One region of the Massilia oculi genome, then DNA from elsewhere that is predicted to be linked to it. Evidence: predicted binding sites of a transcription regulator. Region 1 holds the regulator's gene; each other region holds the start of a gene.
What was found. Region 1 encodes FNR, which switches genes on or off when oxygen is low (the NO sensors DNR and NnrR bind a similar motif). Its sites were predicted from a motif close to TTGATNNNNATCAA; they were not measured.
Positions count from the first base shown of each region.

Region 2: a site for FNR is predicted at 1,976-1,989, ahead of DIR46_RS13520 (OmpW/AlkL family protein). Genes of this name have one in related genera too.
Region 3: a site for FNR is predicted at 2,058-2,071, ahead of DIR46_RS02460 (universal stress protein). Genes of this name have one in related genera too.
Region 4: a site for FNR is predicted at 1,888-1,901, ahead of DIR46_RS22900 (lipid-binding SYLF domain-containing protein). Genes of this name have one in related genera too.

Region 1 is NZ_CP029343.1:5,232,619-5,236,825, reverse strand. Features, by position in the region: gene DIR46_RS23555 (formate dehydrogenase subunit alpha) at 1-1,034, opposite strand, end outside; gene DIR46_RS23550 (formate dehydrogenase) at 1,053-1,268, opposite strand; gene DIR46_RS23545 (TorD/DmsD family molecular chaperone) at 1,255-1,941, opposite strand; gene fnr (fumarate/nitrate reduction transcriptional regulator Fnr) at 2,174-2,935, shown strand; gene DIR46_RS23535 (AraC family transcriptional regulator) at 2,942-3,688, shown strand; gene DIR46_RS23530 (DMT family transporter) at 3,750-4,207, shown strand, end outside.
Region 2 is NZ_CP029343.1:2,950,380-2,954,586, reverse strand. Features, by position in the region: gene DIR46_RS13540 (peptidoglycan recognition protein family protein) at 1-255, opposite strand, end outside; gene DIR46_RS13535 (CoA-binding protein) at 368-790, shown strand; gene DIR46_RS13530 (glutathione peroxidase) at 862-1,446, shown strand; gene DIR46_RS13525 (acetyltransferase) at 1,451-1,888, opposite strand; gene DIR46_RS13520 (OmpW/AlkL family protein) at 2,063-2,674, shown strand; gene pabB (aminodeoxychorismate synthase component I) at 2,761-4,207, opposite strand, start outside.
Region 3 is NZ_CP029343.1:533,889-538,095, reverse strand. Features, by position in the region: gene DIR46_RS02465 (PHA/PHB synthase family protein) at 1-1,047, opposite strand, end outside; gene DIR46_RS02460 (universal stress protein) at 1,058-1,906, opposite strand; gene DIR46_RS02455 (hypothetical protein) at 2,302-2,577, opposite strand; gene DIR46_RS02450 (DUF4214 domain-containing protein) at 2,737-3,066, opposite strand; gene DIR46_RS02445 (hypothetical protein) at 3,352-3,618, opposite strand.
Region 4 is NZ_CP029343.1:5,066,135-5,070,341, forward strand. Features, by position in the region: gene DIR46_RS22895 (L,D-transpeptidase family protein) at 1-893, opposite strand, end outside; gene DIR46_RS22900 (lipid-binding SYLF domain-containing protein) at 917-1,723, opposite strand; gene DIR46_RS22905 (HlyD family secretion protein) at 1,985-3,115, shown strand; gene rbbA (ribosome-associated ATPase/putative transporter RbbA) at 3,142-4,207, shown strand, end outside.

The DNA.
Region 1 (4,207 bases):
ATGCCCATGCACCAGACCACGGACGATGGACGGTTGGTGGCCAGCATCTCGGCCGCCATGCGCACCGCCGATTCCGGTACACCTGTGACGTCCGACACTTTATCTGGCGTCCATTTCATGACTTCGGCGCGCACGTCCTCCATGCCCCAGGTGCGCTCTTCGATGAACTTCTTGTCTTCCCAGCCGTTATGGAAGATATGCCACAGGATGCCCCACACCAGCGGGATGTCGGTGCCGGGCCGCACGCGCACATAGTGGTCGGCGAAGCGCGCCGTGCGTGTGAAGCGCGGATCGATGACGATCATCTTGGCGCCCAGCTCCTTGGCGTGCAGGAAGTGCAGCATCGAGATCGGGTGCGCCTCGGCCGGGTTGGAGCCGATGAACAGCACCGCCTTGCTGTGGTGCAGGTCATTGAACGAGTTGGTCATCGCCCCGTAGCCGAAGGTCTGGGCCACGCCGGCAACGGTGGTCGAGTGACAGATGCGGGCCTGGTGGTCGCAGTTGTTGGTGCCGAAGAACGATACCCATTTGCGCAGCAGATAGGCCTGCTCGTTGTTGTGCTTGGAGCTGCCGATCACCATCAGCGCATCGGGCCCGGCTTCCTTGCGCAGTTGCAGGAGCTTGTCACCGATCTCGTCGATCGCCTGGTCCCAGGAGATGCGCTGGTATTTGCCATTGACCAGCTTCATCGGATAGCGCAGGCGGTGCTCGCCGAAGGCGTGCTCGCGCACCGAGGCGCCCTTCGCGCAATGGGCGCCCATATTGATCGGCGAATCGAAGGCGGCCTCTTGCCGCACCCAGACGCCGTTGGCGACGACGGCATCGACCGAGCAGCCGACCGAGCAGTGGCTGCATACCGTCCGCTTGACCTCGGTGGGCACCGGGGACTCCGCGACCGGATCGGCCTGTGCCGGTTCGATCACGTTCAGCGGCAGTTGGCGCGCCAGGGCGCCGGCGCCGGCGGCGACGCCGGCGCCGACCAGGAAGCGGCGCCGTTTCAAGGCGTTGTCGCGCGTGGACTTGACCAGTGACATGGGGATTCCTCTGCTTGCCTACCAGTAGGCGGCGGTCTCGTAGTAACGGCGGATGTGATCCGTCTCGTGGTAGCCGCGCTTGGCCTTGGGGTCCGGCGCGGCCGGGGCGGCCTCGGGCGCAGCGGCCGCCGGGGCGGCGGCGGCCACCACCAGCGCGCCCAGCGGCGCGGCTTTCAGGAAGCCGCGACGCGCCGGGTCGGGCCGGTCATGGACTTGTGGATCATGCTTGCTCATCGGTTTCCTCTCCTACTCCAAAGCTTTCCGCCTCGATTGCCAGGAATGCCTGGGCGAAGCGCGCGACCAGGCGGTAGTAATTGGCGCCTTCGGCACCGGCGATGTCGTCCAGCGCGCGCATGCACCAGCTGCCGACGTGGACCTCGAAGAAGTGCCGCTGCACCGCCAGCGGCTGGCGCCGGACGCCGGGTGCGCCGGCCACCAGCACGCGCATCGTCTCGCACAGCGCGCCGAGGTGGTCCTCGAACTCTCCCCTGCCCCGGATGCGCGCCAGGCCGAGCCGGGCCAGGTCTGCGCGCAACTGCGCGAGCGGCGTGTCGTTCATGTAGCCGGCCAGGTAGCGCGAGCCGTACGGGTCGACCGGCGGCGTGCCGATGCTGACGAACAGCGCGCTGAATTCATCGTGGACGACCTGGGCATCCATGACGCCGGACGCCACGGTCAACTGGTCCCAGGCGCGTTCGAGCGCCGGGTCACCGCCCTCGGCCAGGATGGGATCGCTGGACGCGAGCGCATCGAGCAGCGCGGCGTCGGGCGCGGCCAGCAGCAGGCGGGAGAGCAAGGCATACAGGTCCGCCCTGGCCTGGTCTTCTGCTCCCGGCGGCATCTCCGGGCGCACGATGACGGTGGCAATGGCGCTGCGATCGGGTAGGCTCGTGCTTGTCGATGACACTGGGGAACACTCCAGTTGTTCAATTTATATGGGGGAGTGTAGACCTCGCAGCATATCGCGTGCGCACAGTTGCCCGCACGGCCAACCGATGCAGCCGGGGTAGCCCAGGGCGCCGACGGACTGTAACGCAACGAAATATTTCTTATACGCAAATAAATGGCATCAGTTTGCCGAGATAAACGTCTCAACACGTCTATAATCCCGCTGTAACCGAACCAAGCGACGATCCCTCATGAGCCACTCCCTGTCCCGGCAATCCGGGCCGCCTCTCAATATCCACGCGCTCAAGTCCTGCGGCCAGTGCAGCATGCACCAGCTGTGCCTGCCGATGGGACTGGAAGACGCCGAGATCGACCGCCTGGACAAGATCATCGGCCGTCGCCGCCGCATGGAGCGCGACGAGCGCCTGTACGGCGTGGGCGAGCCGTTCCGCAACCTGTATGCGGTGCGCTTCGGGCACTTCAAGACCTACCAGGTGAACGCCGCCGGTGAAGCGCAGATCACCGGCTTCCAGATGGCCGGCGAGCTGCTGGGCATGGACGCGATCAGCGGCACCCACCATTGCGACGCGGTGGCGCTGGAAGATTCCGAGGTGTGCGAGATCCCGTTCGCGCGCCTGGAAGACCTGTTCGGCGAAGTGCCGACCCTGCTGCGCCACTTCCACCGCATCATGAGCCAGGAAATCACGCGCGAGCAGAACGTCATGCTCCTGCTCGGCAATATGCGCGCCGAGCAGCGCTTCGCCGTGTTCCTGGTCAATCTGTCGGCGCGCTATGCCACCCGTGGCTATTCCGCCAACCGCTTCCAGCTGCGCATGTCGCGCGAAGACATCGGCAACTACCTGGGCCTGACCATCGAGAGCATCAGCCGCCTGCTGTCGCGTTTCAAAAAGCAGGGCTGGCTCGAGGTCGACAAGCGCGAAGTGACCCTGCTCGATCCGGTCAAGCTGAAGGCGCTGGCGGCCGGCACCGATGCGTGCAGCCCGATGGCCTGATACGGCATGACGCCCGACCTGCACCTGCGCAGCTACGACCGCGTGCACTGGGGCGACCGCCATGACTTCGCCCAGCTGGTGCTGCCGGTGCACGGCGAAGTCATGCTCGACATCGAGGAGCGGCGCGGCCGGCTCGATCCCCTGCATGGCGCGCTGGTCGCGCCTGGCGCCTGGCATGCGCAATCGAGCCCGGGCGCGAACGGCTCCCTGATCGTCGACCTCGACGGCGCCGCCTTCGACAACGGCCCCTGGCAGCGCCTGCTGGAACAGCCCTTCGTCACCCTCGGCCCCGCCCCGCGCAAGCTGGTCGAGTTCATGGGACTGATGGCCCGGGAGTCCGCCCCGCCCCATTCGCTGGTGCGGGGCTGGGTGCCGCTGCTGCTCGACACCCTGAGCCTGGACGCGCCGCGCGCCACCTCGCGCCTGGCCGCTCTGCTGGCGCGCATCGAGGCCGCGCCCGGACTGGCCTGGAGCACCGAATCGATGGCGCGCGCCGCCAACCTGAGCGTCAGCCGCCTGCACGCGCTGTTTCGCGAAGAACTGGACAGCACACCGCATGCCTGGTTGCTGAACTGCCGCCTCGACCGTGCACGCGGCCTGCTGACCCACAGCGCGCGCAGCGTGGCCGACATCGCCCTCGCCTGCGGCTTCTCGGACCAGGCCAGCCTGACGCGGGCGATGCGCCGGGTGCTCGATACCACGCCCGCCGCGTGTCGGCGCGCAGCTCGGGAGAATCCGCCAAAACCGCAGTAGTCCCGGCCAAGACCGGGCGCATGTCCACATCAGAAAATCTCCACTCAAAAGGAGATTCATCATGTACACCGCTACTGGCGCGGGCGGCCTGTCCCGCTCCACCCTGCCCGGCATCGGCGCCGGGATCGCCGCCGGCGCGCTCTGGGGCCTGGTCTTCCTGGCCCCGGAACTGGCGCCCAAATTCCCGCCGATCCAGCTCTCGGCCGGACGCTACCTGGCCTATGGCCTGGTCGCCGCCATCCTGATCGCCCCGAGCCTGGGACGGCTGCGCCGCCACCTCGGCTGGCCGGCCTGGCGCACCCTGATCTGGCTCAGCCTCACCGGCAACATCGTCTATTACCTGTTCCTCGCCAATGCGGTGCAGCTGGGCGGCGTCGCCATGGCCTCGATCGTGATCGGCCTGCTGCCGATCGCGGTCACCCTGGTGGGATCGCGCGACCGTCATGCCGTGCCGCTGCGCCGTCTGTTGCCGTCACTCCTGCTGAGCGGCGCGGGTCTCGCCTGCATCGGCTGGGAGTC
Region 2 (4,207 bases), 2.3 Mb from region 1:
CGACCAGGTCTGCAGGCGGCGCAGGTAGGCTTGCGGATCGGTCCCCGGCTTGAACGGCTCGCCCTGGTGGTGCAGCGTGATGTGGGTGATGCGGTGGCGGCGCGCCTTCGCATCAATGGACGGCGTGCCGCCCCAGCTGGCGACCGGCACGATGGCGCGTTCGACGTCGTGCAGGGATTCGGCGCCATGCGCACCGGCGAACGAACAGGCCAGCGCAAGAAAGGCGGCGAAACGCGAAACAGGTCCGAGGCTCATGGGCAGCTATTCAGGATGGATGAGCCGTCATCTTTCCACGTTTGACCGTGCAACGCCAGCATATCCAAACCTGATAAGCTGATTCCAACGATAACAACAGCCAGGACACAGCATGCGAACCATCACCCAGATCCTCCGTGACAGCAAGATCATCGCCATCGTCGGCATGTCGAACAAAGAAGACCGCGCCAGCAACGAAGTGGGCGCCTACTTGCAGCACAACGGCTACCGCATCCTGCCCGTCAACCCGAGCTATGCCGGCCAGACCATCCACGGCGAGACCGTGTACGCCACCTTGCAAGAGGCCGCCGACGCCCTGGCCGGCAGCGGCCAGCGCATCGACATCGTCGACTGCTTCCGCAAATCCGAGGACATCGGGCCGATCGCGCGCGACGCCATCGCCGTGCGCGCCGGCTGCCTGTGGATGCAGCTCGACATCGAGAACCAGGCGGCAGCCGACCTGGCGCGCGCCGCCGGGCTGGACGTGGTCATGAACCACTGCATCAAGATCGAGCACCGCAATCTGGAGGATTGAGAAAAGCGTTGGCCGCCGGGGTTGCCGCTTGCGCTACAATCGACGCATCTTAACCCCGTCAATACCACGCCATGATCAAGACCATCGTCCTGCTGCTCGCCGCCACGGCCGCTGTCAGCGTCACCCAGCCGGCACGCGCGCAGGCCGCGCCGGCCGCCGCGCTGACCAAGAGCCCGGCCGCCTGCCCGGCCGTCCTGAAGCACAGCTTCAAGCGCCTGCAGGACGAGGCGCCGCAAGACCTCTGCCAGTACGCCGGCAAGGTGGTGCTGGTGGTGAACACGGCCAGCTACTGCGGCTTCACCAAGCAGTACGAAGGTCTCGAGAAAATCTACGCCAAGTACGGCGGCCGCGGCCTCGTGATCCTGGGCTTCCCGTCGAACGACTTCGGCCAGCAGGAACCGGGCAGCGCCAAGGAAATCGCCGACCTGTGCTTCAACACCTATGGCGTCAAGTTCCCGATGTTCGCCAAGAGCTCGGTCAAGGGCCCGCAAGCCAATCCGCTGCACGCGCAACTGATCAAGGCCACCGGCCAGGAACCGAAGTGGAATTTCACCAAATACCTGATCGGCCGTGACGGCAAGGTGCTCGACTACTTCCCGAGCAAGGTCACGCCGGAAGATCCTCAGCTGACCGGGAAGATCGAAGCGGCGCTGTAATCGTCTAACGCAGTGCGAGGTGCAGGATGGGGTAGGGCTTGCCGAACGGGTCCTGCTCCGACCGTCCCGCCACCGCGAAGCCCATGCGTTCGTAGAAGCCGAGCGCCTGCTGGTTCTGCTCATTGACGTCCACTTGCGTGGCTTTCAATTGCGCGATCGCGAATTCCACCAGGGCCCGTCCGGCGCCCTGGCCGCGGTGCTGCGGGTCGACGAACAGCATCTCGATCATGCCCTCGCTCACGCCGATGAAGGCGCAGGGCTGGCCGGCCTCGTCGCGCACGCAATGCAGCGGCGTGAACTCGCGCAGGGTGCGCTCCACGATCGGCACCAGCAGCAGGAAATCGTCCGGATGCAGGAAGTCGTGGGTCGCTTGCACGGATGCTTCCCAGATGTCGAACAGGCGCGGCAGGTCGTCGTTTGCGGCGAGGGTGATGCTTGGCATGGCGGTTCCTTCCGAATGATTCTTTCGTCTCAGAGATATAACCTAGGAAATAGGCGTTTTATAAACCATACTAATAGCATGGTCATTTTGATGTAGATCATAGTTTGTTTTTCCCTACATCAATAAGCTTACCTTCGTCGCAGATGACATAAAACGAAGAAAGGTAAGAAAAAGATGAAAACGACGATGAAAACCGTGCTGGTGGCCCTGATCGCCATGGCGTCCGCCCAGGCGCTGGCGCAGGAATCTCCATGGCTGGTGCGCGCCCGCGCCGTGTACGTCGACCCGGACAACAAATCGACCCCGATCGCCGGCGTCGGCGCGGCGGACCGCCTCGAAGTGAGCACGAAGACCATTCCCGAGCTGGACATCAGCTATTTCTTCACCCCGCACATCGCGGCCGAGCTGATCCTGACTTATCCACAGAAGCACAAGGCCCGGCTGGACGGCGCCGAGATCGGCACCTTCAAGCACCTGCCGCCGACCCTGAACCTGCAATACCACTTCACCCCCGGCGCGGCCATCAGCCCTTATATCGGGGCCGGCGTGAACTACACCCGCATGTCGAGCGTCAAGCTGCTCGATGGCGCCGGCGATCTGGAAAACGATAGCTGGGGCCTGTCGCTGCAGGCCGGCGTCGACTTCCGCCTGAACGAACACTGGTCGGTCAACGCCGACGTCAAGAAGCTCAAGCTGCGCAGCGATGTATATGTCGGCGGGGCCAAGGCCAGCCACCTGAAGGTCGATCCGGTACTGTTCGGGCTGGGCGTGGGTTACCGCTTCTAGGATCACGTCCGTCCGTTTCCCTGCGCGGGCTTCCAGCAAAAGCAATGGGCATGGAAACGGGCAGGGCGTGAATCATGGCGCCGCTTTTATGGCGTATCAACGAGCACGGCCCGCAGCGGCCCGCGCAGTGCGTTGCAGACGACGATGTCGTCGGCCTGCGCCAGCATCTCACGCGTGATCACGGCTTCGCGCGCATGCCACGCGGGCGCGGCCAGCATCACGCCGCGCATCACGCCCGGCAGCACACCGGCCGACAGCGGCGGCGTGAGCCATTCTTCGCCGAAGCGCAGGAACACGCTGCTGCGTCCCCCTTCCGTCAATTCGTCACGCTCGTTGAAGAACAGCATATCGAAGGCGCCTTGCGCCTCGGCCGCCTTCCATGCGGCGTCGTAGCGGCTGCGGATACTCGTCTTGTGGCGCAGGAAGATATCTCCGCTGTGCGTCGGCTCCTGGGCCAGCAGCAGGGTGACCGGCTCGTGCAATGGCGCCAGCTCGCCGGAGGTCAGCGTCAGCGCGCCGGCATGGTCCACCGCCAGGCGCAGGCGGTGCAGCGCATCGGAGGGCAGGGCCTGGCTGGCGTCCAGCAGCGCCACATGCGCCGCGCCGCGGTCGAAGGCGAAGCCGAAATAGGCGCACGATGCTGTCATGCGGTCGAGATGCTGCTCCAGATGGCGGCAGCCATGCTCGCGCGAGGCGCGGATGGTCTCGAAGATGGTGAACTCGTTGGCGAGGCCCGTGAGAAAACGCGCCTTCAGCTGGCACTCGGCGTATTCGGATGGCGCATCGCTGTCGTAGACGATGCCGGCGCCGACGCCCAGCTCCCCGCGCCGGATGCCGCCCGTCGGCGCACCAAGCGCCAGCGTCCGGATCGGCACCGACAGGCAGAAGTCGCCGTAGGGGCGGCCAGGCGGCGCCGGATCGAACCAGCCGATCGCGCCGGTATAGATGCCGCGCGCATCGGGTTCGAGTTCGTGGATGATCTCCATCGTGCGCCGCTTCGGCGCGCCGGTGATCGAGCCGCACGGGTACAGGGCCTTGAAGATCTCTTCCAGGCCCGCGTCAAGGCGCAGGCGCGCCTGCACGGTCGACGTCATCTGCAGCACCGCGCCGTAGCGCTGCACGTCGAACAGGGCCGGCACCTCGACGCTGCCGGTCTGCGCCACGCGACCCAGGTCGTTGCGCAGCAGGTCGACGATCATCAGGTTCTCGGCGCGGTTCTTGGTGTCCTGCGCGAGGGCCTGGGCGCGCGCGGCGTCGATATCGACATCGCCGCTGGCCGGCGCCGTGCCCTTCATCGGCCGCGCCACCAGCATGCCCGCTTCATGGCGTACGAACAGCTCGGGCGAGAACGACAGCACGGCGCCGCCGCCAGGCAGCGTCACCAGCGCGCCATATGGCACCGGCTGGCGCGCGCGCAGGCGCGTGTACAGGGCGAGCAGCGAACCGAAGGCGTCGAAGCGCAGGCGCCAGGTGTAGTTGACCTGGTAGGTGTCGCCGGCCGCGATGTAGTCGCGGATGCGGTCGATCGCTTCG
Region 3 (4,207 bases), 1.1 Mb from region 1:
CGCCAGCAGGGTGCCGCCCAGGCAATATCCAGCGGCATTGATCTTGCTGGCGCCGGTCTGGGCGACGATGGCGTCGAGCGCGGCAGTGATGCCCAGTTGGCGGTAGTCGTCCATGGAGAGGTCGCGATCTTCGGCCTGGGGGTTCTTCCACGACACCATGTACACGGTATGGCCGCGCTCGACCAGGTAGCGCACCAGGGAATTGTGCGGTGACAGGTCGAGAATGTAGAACTTCATGATCCAGGCCGGCACGATCAGGAGCGGCACTTCGTGCACGGCGGGGCCTACGGGGTCGTAGCGCAGCAATTCGATGAGCCGGTTCCGCATCACCACCTTGCCCGGCGTGATGGCCACCTCGCGCCCCGGCCGGTAGTTGACCACGCGCGGCTTGCCCGCGAGCAGCCCTTGCACGTCGCGCCGGGCGCGCATGGCGCCGTTGACGAGGTTCATCCCGCCGCTGGCCAGCACGGCGCGTTGCACGACGGGGTTGGTGGTGACGAAATTCGACGGCGCCACGCAGTCGAGCAGCTGGCGGGCGACGAAGGTGACGACGTCGGCATGGTGCGGCGCCACGCCGCGCACGCTGGAGGTGGCGCGGTGCCACCATTGCTGGCTCAGCAGGAAGCCCTGGCTGAGCTGGCGCCAGGGCCAGGCATTCCAGGCCGGATCGACGAAACGTTTATCCTGGGCCAGCGGTCGCACCAGATCGGCGGCATCGCCGGCCGGCGTGACCAGGTAGTGCAGCCAGCGCTGCCAGCCGAGGGCAGCGTCGGTGGCCAGCTCGTGCTGCTTGTCGGGCGACATCATGAGGTGGCTGGCCCAGTCGAACCAGGCCATGGAGAGCGCTGCCGGCGACAGGTTGCCGGTGAGGCGGCCCAGCCAGGCCCACAGCACCAGGTCGGCATGGACTTGCCCGCTGCCGGCGACCCGCGCATGGCGGTGGGTGCCGCCGAGCCAGGCGCTGCCTTCGAGCCGGCGCGTGCTGCCGGCGGCATCGGGTCGCCGATTGGGCAAGGTATCGGGCGCCATGGCGGGGGCTCGCGGCATGCAGTTGCGCTCAGTGCGCGATCAGGAGCGGTGTGTCGCTGCCCGCCAGCAGCGCGCGCGTGACACCGCCGAGGACGAATTCGCGGTAGCGGCTATGGCCGAAGGCGCCTGTGACCAGCAGGCCGGCATCGTGCTCGCGCGCGACCTTGAGGAGCGCCTCGCCGGTGCTGCTGCGCGTGGTCTCGATGACGACGTCGACCTTGACCCCGTGGCGCGCCAGGTGCAGCGCCATGTCGGCGCCCGGTTCCTCTCCATGCATCTCGGCCATGGCGCCGGGATTGATGAGGGTGAGCTTGACCGTATCGGCTTGCCGTAGCAGGGGCAGGGCGGCGGAGATCGCGCGGATCGCCTGCATGCTGCCATCCCAGCCGACGACGGCGGTGCCGGGCAGGGGCCGGTTTTTCCAGCCGGGCGGCACCACCAGCACGGGACGCGCACCGTGCAGCGCGACGTATTCGGGCAAGCCGCGCGCCTGGGCCGGGATGCCCGGCACGGCGATCGGTTCGCCGTCGCGGCTGACGATCACGAGATCGGCATAGCGCGATTCGAGCAGCAGGGCGTAGCGGGCGTCGTCTTCGAGCATGCGCGTCTCGAAACTGGTGACCCCTTGGCGCTGGACGGCGGTGCTGAATTCTTCGAGCCGCGCCTCGACTGCCTCGCGCACCCCGCTGAAATCGGATTCGGGCATCATCGGTGCCCCCATCGAGCCGACCAGGAGGGAATAGTCGAGCCAGGAAATGCCGGTGGCGGCGCTGCCGACGAGGTGGGCGTCGAAGGCATTGGCCAGCAGCGCGCCGGCGCGCAGGCGCGCCTCTTGCTCGGGACTGCCGTCGACGTGAACCACGATAGTCTTGTACATGCTCGTTCCTTTCTTTTCGGTAAAAGCGGACTCGGGCGGATAGACGTTCCGGAACCTGCCAAGGGAGCGACCCTGGACGGTTTCTGGCCTATACGCTTGGATTATTTAAAGTCCACTTTATTCCCGGATCGGAGACGTGTCAGGGGCGCGGTTGATGTGAATCAAAAAATCTAACAAAGAAGGCGGAGAAATGCCGAGGAGCATTGTCCTGAAGGTGTACGACTGTTCTGACGCAAGGACGCGGTCGCGATTACCACTTTCAGGCCTTGTGACTATCCGGCTTGGCCGCATACTCATGTCATTACCGGCGATGTGGTCGGTTCTCTTGTGTCTCCATCTCGGCCCTGCCGAGGACTTGGCCGTTGCCTGCTTCGTGCGGCAGCGGCTTTTTTTTATCAGATGGCAGGATCCGTGGCATGCGCTGTGGCGAGGTCCGGCGCGGCGGACGGTCGCGCGGCGGCAGTGACGGGCTTGGCGGCGTGCGCGGCCAGGTCGCCGGGAACGAGTACTTCCCAGTTCGTGCTAACGAGGTCGAGGACCATTTCCTCTTGCCGGCCGCAGCAGGTGCAGGTGCGCTGGTCTCGGGTCCTTTCGTACTGCCAGGAATGGGTCGTCGCGATTGCGCTCGTGATGGCCGAAAAGAACGATTTTGATGCCGAGAGAAATCCCATGATGCTCGCCAGAAGTTAACCTGGTCAGCCTATTACGGAACTTGTCGTTACGCAAGATACTGAACAGACAAAGGCAACAGTCCCTCGCTCGCGGCTGCTCGAGTGTTGTGAAATGGATGAATCAGAGGCCGGACCAGGGGCGTGGCGATCCTTGGCGATTCAAGTGACTTCGAAAGTCGCGCTCATGACGCCGACCAGCGCCACCATCTCGGCCGACCCGACCCGACCCGACCCGACCCGACTCGACCAGTGCCGGCAGCACGTCGCCGCGATCGACTGGCCATTGACCAGCAGCGCATTCCATTCCGACAGTTCGAGCGCCGTCGCGTCGCGCCCGAGTGCCGTTCGGTACAGATGGGCGACGAGGGCCGCCTCGTCCGGTCCGCCCGTTGCTTCATCGGCAGCGACGAAGCTGGCGGCGCTGTCGGTCAGCGAGGCCGTCGATGTTGACGGTGGCTGAAACGGTTGCCATGGCGCTTCTTTACGCATGGGCATGTTGAAGCCGCCTAGTGCAAAGGTGAATGAGCCGTGAGCCGGCAAAACGGGTGCTATCGCGGGCGTCGATACTCATTGCGCCTCAGCCAACGCATCGGCCTGGCCGAGGCAGGCCGGAAAAAGGGCCTGCCACAGTGCCATGGCCGACACCAGATCTGCATCGCCTGCAGCGACGAGCGCAAGCGCGAGACCCGGTATCAGGACTAGCGTCAGATCTGATACTGGCGAATGCAAGCAGCGGCACGCATTGGCAAGCTGTTCGGGTGATCGCAGCAGAATTCAGCAATCCAGCCGGTACAGTGTACGAACCCTTTGCACGCCGTGGGATATGGCCATCATTTCTGCAAGGCCCCTGGTAGTAAAGCTTTGCGCGCGGACCTCGTGCAAGGCAGCCGCCTGTTTCGGTGCATCGGGGATGCCGCGGATTCTCTCGATCGAGTATGCGGGCCAGAATCCCCCGTCGGGGGCTTCCACCACGCGACCATGGATGCGGTAATCGCCTTCATCCCAAGGGTTGACCGACCTTGTTGAGCCGAAGCTGTCCATAAACCCCTCGTTCTAAATCGACAACTTATTTTACGAGCGGCGGGGCCTGAGGTCAGTACAAAGCATATCAACAGCGGTTCAAATTCGTACCGGCCATGCTGAATGCATACGGCGTTTCTCGCCTTGAACGGCTGAAGTTTGCCAAAAGCGTCGCGAGCCTCGCTACCGCCGGCTGTAACCGGGTCTGCAATGGGCTGCGCATCGCCGAAGGGCCTCATGGCTGGAATGGCCGGAAGCCAGGGGTGGCATGGGGCTGGAGAGAACACCCATCCGATAGTTGGTGAAATGCATTATTTGTTGTTTTTAAGAAGCTCCTAAGTGAACGGTGCTGTACGAGGTTGCAAACTGCAATTAATATTTAGAAAGAAATCTCTCCAATTGTCACGCTAGCGTTAACTCCCAGCGATTGATGTGGCCCAAAAGGTGGAATAATGCAGAAGTTACGAGGAAAGCGCGTCGCGCAGATGATGAACGAACTGGAAGCTGAGGGAGTCGTCATCTCCGAAGCGGATCAGGCGATGCTGTGCGCGTACGTAAAAGGATCGGTGAGTGGTACGGATCTGCTTGCGCACGCCGTTCAATTCTGTGA
Region 4 (4,207 bases), 170 kb from region 1:
TCCAGCGTCAGCGCGAGCTGGTCGACCCGGTGGTCAAGCGGGACCGCCAGCGCCTCCAGGGTGGCCGGCCCCAGCACGCCATCCGGCGCCAGGCCATGGCGCATCTGGAAACGGCGCAGCGCCTGCGCCAGCGCCTCGGTGTAGCGGTCGGCGTCGTGTGCGGACGCCTCGGCGCCGGGGGGCAGGTCGCCCAGCAGCAGCAGGCGCTCGCGCAGCTGCGCGGCGCCGTCGTAGCGGGCGCCGGGCGCCAGGCCGGATGCGGCGACCGGCGGCAGCGCGAAGGGCCCAGGAGCGCGGCGCGCCAGCTCCCGGTAGTGGCGCAGCGATGCGCGCACCCGCTCATAGGGAGGAATGGCGGGCGCGGCGTCGCGCACCGCCTGTGCCAGCCGTCCCTCGCCGGCCGCCGCCGCGAGGTGGCGCGCGGCATCGAACGGGGCCGGGTCGGCGTAGCGCGCCCGCCTGGATGGGGGGATGCGGCCGCCATGCAGGTCGGTCACGAAGGCGCGCATGGCCGCACCGAGGTCGCGTTCGAATTGCGCCGCCGCGTCGGGCCCATCGATTTGCGGCATGCGGCGCGCCAGCGCATCCAGGCCGTAATGCGCCGGATCGAGGCCGTCGTCGGCGGCGCCCGCGAGCAGGCCGAGCGCAGAGCGCGCAAGCGCTTGCCCGTCCGCCAGCCACGCGGGTTCTTGCTCTTGCGCTTGCGCCGGCGCAGGCCGGCAGGCATCGCCGGCGCCCGCGGCGCACGGCGCCTGGGCGGCGCCCGGCAGGCGCGCCGGCACGGTGGCCCACCCCGATGGCGGGAGCAGGGTGAGCAGGGCGAGCAGGGCGTGCAGGGCGTGCAGAGTGCGGCCGGCTCGGGCGGCAGCGCGCGGCAGTTGCGGTCGCGCCATGGCCGACTCGCAAAATGCTGCGGCTAGCGCGGCGACGTCCGCGCGTCGGCCCCGCCAAGCGCCTTGCGCAGCGCCGCCGCCTGGTCGATGTTCTGTTCGCGTTCCAGCACCTGGCGCGCGCTCAGCGCCTGGCCATAGTAGGCGTCGGTCAGGCCCTGGTTGAAGCGGATGTCCTGGATGGCAACCGTCAAGGCATTCGCGAATAGCCCCTTGGACCCGGACCAGGCCACGATGTCGCCGCCTGTCGACCCCTCGGCCAGGCGCGCATAAGTGACGATCGTCAATCCGGCGTCGGCGCTGATCGAAAAATTGTTCTTGCTGCGGAAGTGGTCGACCGCGCGCTGGTTCATGAGGACGAAGGCCACCGGACCGGTCTCGGCGCCGGCCTGCAGGCCGATGCCGATGGCTCCGGTGTTGAAGAATGCGGGGTCGCCCCAGCTGCCGTCGGCGCGGCGCGCCAGCAGGACGCCGGCGCCGCCCTCCGCGCCGACCCCCAGCGCGGCGCGCCCGTAGCGGGGAAGGATGTAGACGCCGCGTGCGCGCTTGAGCAGCGCGGCCAGCTTGGGATCCGCGGCCATCGTCTGGGCGGCCCTGGCGGCATCGTCGACGTGGCGGGCGGCGGTCTGCTTGCGCTGCGCCTCGCTGGCGCCGGTGACGGTGGGCTGCGCGTCGGGCGCGCCGGCGGTGGATGCCGGGGCCTGCGCGAACGCAGGCAGCGCCGTGCACAGCACGGCGAGCAGGGCCCGGCGCAGACTCCGGCGCGCCCGCGACGGCGGGAGCGGGGGACGTGCGCGGACGGTATCGGGCGTGGGGGGCATGGATGGGTTCATGAAAACCTCCGGAGTCAGGGGTGCCGCGCGGTGCGCGCCAGAGGTGCAGGATAGTCGGGGAGAACGACGACGCCTTGATGTCGCTCAGTTGGATATTTGCGTTGTCCGTTTGAGGCAACCGATCGTGCCGACAGCCGCGCGGCGGCGTCGCCTCATTCGCTTCATTGATCCACACTAAATGCGCGCCTGTGCATTTCGCGCCTGGCGCCGGTCTATCTTCTTCAGGGCCGATGCGCGGGAGGATATGTGGACGAGGTACAAATGCGATCCGAAGCGGCCGGAGCGCGGCCGGCCGCCGCCGAGCCTGGGCCGCCGCCCGCTTGGCGGCGCTGGCGAACGCGCATCGCCGCCGCGCTGCTGGCCGCGCTGGTTGCCGCCGCCGGCCTGTATGCGTGGCGCGCCACCCGTCCGGCCGCGCCCGGCGCCGGCTTCGTCAGCGGCAACGGCCGCGTCGAGGCGGTCGAGGTCGACGTCGCGACCGAGCAGCCGGGCCGGGTCGCCGCGGTGCTGGTGGACGAAGGCGACCTGGTGCGGGCCGGCCAGGTGGTGGCCCTGATGGACCTGGCCACGCTGCAGGCCGAGCGGCTGGAGGCGCTGGCGCGTGAACGGCAGGCGCGCGACGCCGTGGCCGAAAGCCTGGCGGCGCTGGCCATGCGGCGCAGCGACGAGGCTGCGGCGGCGGCGCTCGTGGTCCAGCGCGAGAGCGAGCTCGACGCCGCCCGGCGCCGCCTGGCGCGCTCGGCCACGCTGGCCGAGCGCGGGGCCGCCGCGGCGCAGGAGCTCGACGACGACCGCGCGCGCGCGGCCGGCGTGGCCGCCGCGGTCGATGCCGCCCGGGCGCAACGCGCCGCCGCGCGCGCCGCGGTGGACGCCGCCCGGGCCCAGACCGTGGGCGCCCGCTCGGCGGTCGAGGTGGCGGCCGCGGCCACCGCGCGCATCGACGCCGCGCTGGGCGAAGGCGTGCTGACCGCGCCGCGCGCCGGCCGCATCCAGTACCGCGTGGCGCAGCCGGGCGAGGTGCTGCCGGGCGGAGGCGCCGTGCTCAACCTGATCGACCTGACCGATGTGTACATGACGTTCTTCGTGCCGGAAACCGTGGCCGGTCGCGTGGCGCTGGGCGCCGAGGTGCGCCTGCGGCTGGATGCGGCCCCGCGCTTCGTGGTGCCGCCCAGCGTGACCTACGTTGCCAGTGCGGCCCAGTTCACGCCCAAGTCGGGCGAGACGGCGAGCGAACGGCAGAAGCTCATGTTCCGGGTCAAGGCCCAGGTCGACCGTGCGACGCTGGCGCGGCATGCCGATTACGTGAAGGCGGGCGTGCCGGGCGTGGCCTGGCTGCGGCTGGACCCGGCCCAGCCCTGGCCGGCCGCGCTGGCCTTGCCGGCGCCGCCATGACCGGCTCCGCCATGACCGGCTCCACCATGACCGGCGCCACCATGACCGGCGCCGCCGCTCCCGTGGCGCGGGTGTCCGGCCTGACGATGCGCTACGGGCGCACGCTGGCGCTGGACGGGATCGACCTGGCGCTGCCGTGCGCCGCCGTCACCGGCGTGATCGGGCCGGACGGCGCGGGCAAGACCAGCCTGCTGGCGGTGCTGGCCGGCGCCCGCCGCATCCAGCACGGCGCCGTCCAGGTGCTGGGCGGCGACATGCGCCTCGCATCCTTCCGCGCCGACGCCTGCCGGCGCATCGCCTACATGCCCCAGGGTCTCGGCCCCAACCTGCTGCCGGCCCTGTCGGTCCGAGAAAACCTGGACTTCTTCGCGCGCCTGTTCGGACTCGGCGCCGGCGCGCGCGGCCCGCGCATCGCCGCGCTGGCGCGCAGCCTGGGACTGTGGAGCTTCCTCGACCGTCCGGCCGGCCAGCTGTCGGGCGGCATGAAGCAGAAGCTGGGCCTGTGCTGCGCCCTGGTGCACGACCCGGAGCTCCTGATCCTGGACGAGCCCACCACCGGCGTCGACCCGCTGTCGCGCGCCCGGTTCTGGGAACTCATCGGGGCCATCCGCCGCGCCCGCCCGGTGCTGAGCGTGCTCGTGGCCACCGCCTACATGGACGAGGCGCGCGGTTTCGATCACCTGGTGGCGCTCGACGCCGGGCGCGTCCTGGCCCAGGGCAGCCCGGCCGCGCTGCTCGAACGCAGTGGCGCCGCGACCCTCGAACAGGCGTTCGCGCGCCTGTCGCCGGCGGCGCGCGGCGCGGCCACTGGGCTGCCGCCGGCATCGCCGCCTTGCGCACCGGCGCCGCCCGGCCAGGCGCCGCCCGCGATCGAGGCCGAGGGGCTGTGGCGGCGCTTCGGCGCCTTCGTCGCGGTGCGCGACCTGAACCTGCGCGTCGCGCGCGGCGAGATCTTCGGGTTCATCGGTTCGAACGGCTGCGGCAAGAGCACCACGATGAAGATGCTGACCGGCCTGCTGGCGCCCAGCGGCGGCCGCGCCCGCCTGTTCGGGCAAGCGCTGCGGCCTGCCGATGCCGCTACCCGGCGCCGGA